Regions from separate parts of the Azoarcus sp. DN11 genome, predicted to be linked through region 1. Evidence: riboswitches for the same ligand, from Rfam matches in the RefSeq annotation. Region 1 holds a riboswitch; the other holds the start of a gene.

Region 1 (3,546 bases):
GCGTTAAGCTAACCGATACTAATTGCCCGTGAGGCTTGATCCTATAACCCTGGATCGCTCAACAAACTCACACACAACGCATCACACCAACAAACCAACACTTTACTTCCCCCCTTTGTTACCCCTTACAGTCTGACGACCATAGCGTCCCGGAACCACTCCTTCCCATCCCGAACAGGACAGTGAAACAGGATCGCGCCGATGATAGTGCTCTACGTGAGTGCGAAAGTAGGTCATCGTCAGACTACCCAATCAAAAAAGCCGCTCTCCTAAACCAGGATGAGCGGCTTTTTTACGTCAACCGTGGACATTCCGTTTCCATGCAGATTTGTTGTATGTTGCTGGCAACAGGCAGCGTGCTGTCTGGGGCGTCCGATCCGTGTGAAGTGTTCGTTTCGCAATTCGCTGCGTGACACCATTCAAGGGAGATAAAACATGCATCGCATCCGATCGCGCAAGGCAGCGGTGTGCGCCGCGCTTTGTGCCGGCATCATGGTTTTTGGCGTCGCCTATGCTGAAAAACCCGATCACGCTGGTGGCGGAGGTTGGCAGCGGGAGAACGGACATGGTGGAAAGGGCGGGCAGCACAAACGCGACCGTGACGAGGGCGGGGATGCGGATCGGGACAGTCGTGATCGCGGTGCGCGCCTGGGGGATGAAGGTTCGCAGCGGGTGGTGAGCCGGTTCGAGCAACGTGATCGGACGGTCATCCGCGAATACTTCACGCGCGAGGGCGGTTCGGGGAGGTGTCCTCCGGGGTTGGCGAAAAAGGGAAACGGGTGCATGCCGCCCGGGCAGGCGAGAAAGTGGGCGGTGGGGCGTGCGTTGCCGCGCGATGTCGCGTATTACGATCTGCCGCCGGCGCTCACGGTCGAACTCGGGGTGCCTCCGGCGGGGCACAAGTTCGTTCGCGTCGCAGGCGATATCCTGATGATTGCGGTCGGCACTGGCATGGTTGTCGATGCCATCCAGGACCTGGGCGGAATGTGACTGCGAAGGTGCTCTGGGCCAGCCGGTGATCGGCAGTCAGGCGTGGGGGCAAGGGTATTGACTGAAGAGATGCTCGTCGGGACAATGGTGAACGATTCGGCCATGACGATGCAATTGCGATCGTCGGAACACGGTGCGAGCTTGCTCAATTCCGTGGCGGGCCCGCCGCTGTAACCGGGGACGAATGTCGCCAGGGTGACGGAACGATTCCGGGCATCCGGCCACTGTCGTGGAGTACCACGATGGGAAGGCGCGACAGGCAGGTTGATCCGGAAGCCAGAAGACGTGCCGTAATCGACTGTTTTGTAGCTGGAACCAATGGCAAGGGTTTCGCTGTCCGCACTTGGCAGTGCGGCAGCGGAGCCCTTTTTGTTTTTGTGTTTGGACAAACAGGAGAATCGGATGCCTTCGACTGATATCAAGCAAGAGTTCGCAAAGAACGCCGCCCCCGCCGCTGCAAGCGGCGCGCTCCCGGTGCACAGGCCCGCGATCATCGCGACGCGCAAGCGTTGCGAGGCGGATGGGGTGGGTTTGTCTCACTACGTTCTGATGGATCGCAGGGAGAAGCGATGAGCGGCTCGGCTTTGATGAGCAACGCCCCCTCTGCGGGGCGTTATGCCAATCTCGGCAATGGCGCGAGCCTGATTCCGTTCGACATCGGACATGACGACTATATGGCCTTGAGCGACCCGGACAGTGCGTTCTGGGCGCTCGTTCGCAAGGACAAGCTCGCGGACACGCTGACCGATAGTGCCTTGATGTTGAACTATCAGGCAAAGGCAAAGGATTTCGCGCGCGAGTTGCATGCGCTGCGTTTCGAGCTGAAGCCCTCGGCCGTTTATGTCAATCCGACGGAGCGGTGCAACCTGAACTGCACGTATTGCTACATTCCGGAGGGAATGCGCCGCGGTGGGCAGCACATGGACGCCGACCGGTTGGTGGACGCGCTGGGGCGGCTACGGTCCTACTTTTCGACGGTGCTTCCCGACGGGCGCAAGCCGCGCGTGATTTTTCACGGTGCCGAGCCGTTGATGAATCGGGCCGCCTTGTTCGCCGCGATCGATGCGTTCAAGGATGATTACGTGTTCGGGGTGCAAACGAACGCGACGCTGCTCGATGACGAGGCGATCGGGTTTCTCGCCGATCGGCAGGTGAGCATCGGCCTGTCGCTCGACGGGCCGCTGGCCGAGACGACCGATGCGACCCGCCTGACCTTCGGCGGCAAGAGTGTGCACGACAAGGTGCTCCGGGCGATGGAGGCGCTGCGGGGGTATTCGGCGTGGAGCGTGATCGCGACGTGCACGGAGAAGAACCTCGATCAACTCGTGCCGCTGGTGGAGCTGTTCCATGCCCGCGAAGTGCCGACCTGCATGCTGAATGCAGTGCGTTGCACCTTGCCGGGAGCGCGTACGGTGCGACCGGATGATGACTCGCTGGCGCGTGCCTTCATCGCAGCGGTGGAACGAACGCATGCGCTGTATCGCGAGACGGGGCGGAAGATGGTGGTCGCGAACTTTGCGAACATTCTGCTGGCGATCCTTGCACCGACCGCACGCCGGCTGATGTGCGATATCTCGCCGTGCGGTGGGGGGCGCGCGTTCTTCGCCCTGGCGCCCGACGGGGGGCTCTTCCCGTGCAGCGAGTTCATCGGCCTGGATGCGTTCCGCGGGGGCAACCTGTTCACCGACCGCATCGAGGATGTGCTGGAGAGCGAGGCATTCCGGAAGGTGACGGGACGGAACGTCGACCGTATCGATCCCTGCAAGGGGTGCGCGATCCGGCATTTCTGCGGCTCGCCGTGCCCGGCCGAGGCGCACGAGATGAACGGCGGGATGGACCGCGTCGGGGCGTTCTGCGGCTTCTACGAGGAGCAGACGCGCTATGCTTTTCGCTTGATCGCCGACGGGAAGGCGAACGACTTCCTTTGGGATGGCTGGGATGCCGAGGTAGAGAGCAGTTTCGACTTCGTGCTGCCCTGAGCCAGTCATCAGCGGCTGTGATTGCGCGCGGGCCCGCCCGGGAGAGTTCCCGGGCGGGCCTTTTAGTTCATGCGCTGCCGAGGTGGCGGCCGCCTCCGCCGGGGCGGGCGTTGCCGGCGGAATCGTAGAGTTGTGGCTGCCTGGATGCGTCGAGAAGGATCGACATCGCGGCCTGGTTATGCTGGAGACGCTCGGTGATGAGCTTGCCGTTGAGGTCGTTGCGGGCCCGCGCGTCGCATGCGAGTGCGTGGATTTCGTCCCAGCGCCTGAGGGTGTCGGGGAGCGGTTGGCAGACTTCGCGGATCGCGGTGTCGGAGTTCGGGCGACGAAGCCGGCCGAGCAGCAGGGCGCGGTCGCTGTGGATGCGCTGCAACTGGTGGAAGCGCTCCGTTTTTTCGCGCGTGAGAACGAGCAGACCGTCGGCGTCGCCGGCGATGAGCAGGGATTCCTCGCGCTCGAGTAGCGCGAGGAATCCGCGCAGCAGCACGGCTTCGCTGTCGATCAGCTGGACGAGTCGCTGAAGTTCGGGCTGCAGGCTCACGGAGCTTATTATTTCTGCGTGTCGAGCATCTGGCGA
Region 2 (3,546 bases), 2.1 Mb from region 1:
CTGTGCGCCCTGCTGGTCGGGGCGCTCGCCGGCCTGCTCGTGAGTGCCGTGCAGCACTGGCAGGTCATCCCGATCATCGCCGCCGCGGAAGTGTTCGAAGGCTCGGCCGAAGCGCCTGAAGCCGCCGAACCCGCTGCCGCGATGGCTCATGACCACGACGACGCCCATGGCGCCGTCCACGTCCATGAGGAAGCAGCCTGGGAGCCCGCAGACGGCACCGAACGGCATGTCTGGACCTTGATCGCCAACGTGCTGACCGCGATCGGCTTCAGCCTCGTGCTGATCGCCGCGATCACGACGTGGGAACACCTGCGCGGCCGCCGCGTCGCCTCGGCACGCAGCGGCCTCGTGTGGGGCGCCGCCGCCTGGCTGTGCGTCTTCGCTGCGCCCTCTCTGGGCCTGCCGCCCGAGATCCCCGGCACCGCCGCTGCAGCGCTGGAAGCACGCCAGACCTGGTGGCTCATCACTGTCCTCTGCTCCGCGACCGGCCTCAGCGTCCTCGCCTTCGTCCCCGGCCGCCTGCGCTGGCTCGGGATCGCCCTGCTGGCCCTGCCCTACGCGCTCGGCGCACCGCATATCGACGGTGCCTTCGCCGCCTACAGCGATGAAGTGGCACGCCAGATGGAAGTTCTGACCGGCCAGTTCGCCATCGCCACCGCAATCTCCAGCGCGATCGAATGGCTTGCCCTTGGCAGCCTCGCCGGCTGGGCGGTCGCCCGCTGGGTGCGCCCGGCGCTCGCGACGCAGGGAACCCCGGCCACCGCCCGCGCGTAGGGCGGAAGCGCGAAGCGTCTTCCGCCGCATGGATAGTCATCGACGACACACGCGGCGGATAAGGCTCCTGCACCACATTTGACACGCGACCGTCGGCCACCCGGCGGAAAACGGCGGGATTTCATCCCGCCCTACGCCCTCAACAAAGAGAGAACACCATGAGCACAGGCAAGATCATGCTGGTCGGCCTCGGGCCCGGCAGCGTCGAGCACATGAGCGGCCGCGCCCGCGCCGCGATCGCCGAGGCCGATACCATCATCGGCTACGTCACCTACATCCGCCTCGTCGCCGACCTCGTCGAAGGCAAGGAGGTCGTCAAGAAGTCGATGACCGAGGAGCTCGACCGCGCGATCGAAGCGCTCGACCGTGCCAAGCAGGGCAAGAAGGTCGCGCTGATCTCCTCGGGCGACGCCGGCGTCTACGGCATGGCCGGCCCGACTTTCGAAGTGCTGTTCCAGGCCGGCTGGACGCCCCCCACGGGCCAACCCGGCGACATCGAAGTCGAGATCGTCCCGGGCGCCTCCGCGCTGAACACCTGCGCGGCGCTCGTCGGCGCGCCGCTGACGCACGACTTCTGCGCGATCTCGCTGTCCGACCTGCTGACGCCTTGGCCGGTGATCGCGCGCCGTCTCAACGCGGCCGCCGCGGCCGATTTCGTCGTCGCGCTGTACAACCCGAAGAGCGGGCGCCGCGCACGCCAGATCGTCGAGGCCCAGCGCCTCTTCCTCGCGCACCGCCGCCCGGACACGCCCGTCGCGATCGTCAAATCCGCCTATCGCCCCAAGCAGCGCATCGAATTCACGACGCTCGACAAGATGACCGAGTGCGACATCGGCATGTTGAGCACCGTGCTGATCGGCAACTCGAACACCTTCATCCGCGACGGCCTGATGGTCACGCCGCGCGGCTACGCGAACAAGTACGACGTCGAGGCGGGCACGACGCACAACGGCGAAAAGGCCGGCCGCTCGCTGTCGACCGGCCTCGACGGCTGGCTCGAAAGCCTGCGTGCGAGCGGCGAGAGCGCCGACGAACTCGCCCGCCGCCATGCGCTACCGGTCGACTACATCCTCGCTGCGCTCGCCGATGAGGCCGTCGACGAGGACGACACCGCCGCCGAAGGGGAAGTGCTCGCATGAGCCGCCCGGGCCAGGCCGCGAACTGCCGGGAGGGCGCACCGACCACCGTTTGACGCGCTTTTCCCCCATTTTCCAGCAGGTGCCCGCCAGAACGGCGGGTGAAACGGGAACAGGGTGCGCCGGCAGAATTCCCCGCCGGCCAAGCCCTGGCTGCCCCCGCAACGGTAGGCGAGTGCGGGCGGATCACGGGCCATCTCCCCGATGGCCCGGCCACTGTGCCGGACGCGTGCAGCCCACGAGGCTTCGCGCACGGCATGGGAAGGCGATCCGTCAAGACTCGTGAGTCCGGAGACCGGCCTGCTGGTGTTCCGATCCCGCCGCGCAATTCTGCGCCCGGGATCAACCATGCGACCGGCCGCGGGGATGCGGGCGGAGCAAGGCTAGCGTGCCCCGGCCGCCGACCGCCTGACCGCGGGAGGTTGTCGCCCGCGCTCCGCGAGGACGCCGCGCCCCTGCTTCGCCTGCCCGTCCGGTCGCTTCACGACTGGAGTCATTGCATGCAGAAGCACCGTAGTTCCCCCGTTCGCCGCATCCCGTTCGCGCTTCGCCCGCTCGCCGCGAGCCTCGTGCTCGCCCTGTCCGGCGGCCTTGCGCACGCCGACGACAAGGTCTTGACGGCAGTTCAGGTTTCGGCGCGCGCCGAGCCCGACGCCGGCCTCGATCTCGACCGCCCGGGCGCCACGGGATCGCGCCTCGGACTGAGCCTGCGCGAGACGCCCGCGAGCGTCGACGCGCTCGACGTCGAGACGCTGCGCGAACGCGGCGACCGCAGCGTCGCCGACGCCGCGACGCGGGCCGTCGGCCTGAGCTTCATCGGCACGCCCGGCAGCGGCCAGGCCTATTCCAGCCGCGGCTTCACCGGCAACAACTCGGTCGCGCAGGCGGAGGACGGGCTGCGCCTCGCCACCGGCGCGGGCACCCTCACCTATCCGTCCGACACCTGGGGCTACGAGCGCATCGAGATCCTGCGCGGCCCGGCCTCGGTGCTGTTCGGCGACGGTGCGGTCGGCGGCATCCTCAACCTCGTGCGCAAGGCGCCGACGCGCGGGCGCCACCTGGACGCAAGCCTCACCGCCGGCAGCCGCGGCGAATACCACATCGGCGTCGGCGGCTCGACTGCCGTGGGCGACGCCGCGGCGCTGCGCCTCGACGCCGCCGTCGCGGGCGGCGACGGTTTCATCCACCGCGGCGAGCACGACAACCGCAATCTGATGAGCACGCTGCACCTCGCGCCGCGGGCGGACCTGCAGATCGACCTGAGCGCAGACCTGTCGCGCGAGAATCCCACCGCCTACTTCGGCACCCCGCTGCGCAACGGGCGCATCGCCCGCGACCTGCGCCACGAGAACTACAACATCGACGACCCGCGCTACGCGCTCGACGACGACCGGCTGCGCGCCCGCATCGAATGGCAGGCGGGCGGGGGCTGGACGCTGCGCAACGAGACCTATCGCTTCGCCGCCGACCGCCACTGGCGCAACGTCGAGCAATACGCACTCGACAGCGCCACCAACGCGGTCACGCGCACCGGCTATCTCGAAATCCTGCATCGCCTCGAACAAGCCGGCAACCGGCTCGAACTCGCGCACGAGGGCACGCTCGGCGGCATGCGCAACCGCTTCGACGTCGGCTG

The links. A riboswitch is a leader RNA that binds a small molecule or an ion and turns the genes downstream of it on or off. The one in region 1 is predicted to bind cobalamin.
Region 2: another riboswitch for cobalamin. It lies ahead of CDA09_RS20165 (TonB-dependent receptor); the one in region 1 lies ahead of cbpA (modified peptide precursor CbpA).

The regions. Positions count from the first base shown of each region.
Region 1 is NZ_CP021731.1:1,459,512-1,463,057, forward strand. It holds rRNA gene CDA09_RS06675 (23S ribosomal RNA) at 1-43, shown strand, start outside; rRNA gene rrf (5S ribosomal RNA) at 132-245, shown strand; gene CDA09_RS06685 (hypothetical protein) at 436-990, shown strand; cobalamin riboswitch at 1,080-1,297, shown strand; gene cbpA (modified peptide precursor CbpA) at 1,393-1,563, shown strand; gene cbpB (peptide-modifying radical SAM enzyme CbpB) at 1,560-2,969, shown strand; gene CDA09_RS06700 (flagella synthesis protein FlgN) at 3,037-3,510, opposite strand; gene flgM (flagellar biosynthesis anti-sigma factor FlgM) at 3,519-3,546, opposite strand, start outside.
Region 2 is NZ_CP021731.1:4,335,404-4,338,949, forward strand. It holds gene CDA09_RS20155 (CbtA family protein) at 1-774, shown strand, start outside; gene cobJ (precorrin-3B C(17)-methyltransferase) at 933-1,913, shown strand; cobalamin riboswitch at 1,974-2,228, shown strand; gene CDA09_RS20165 (TonB-dependent receptor) at 2,411-3,546, shown strand, end outside.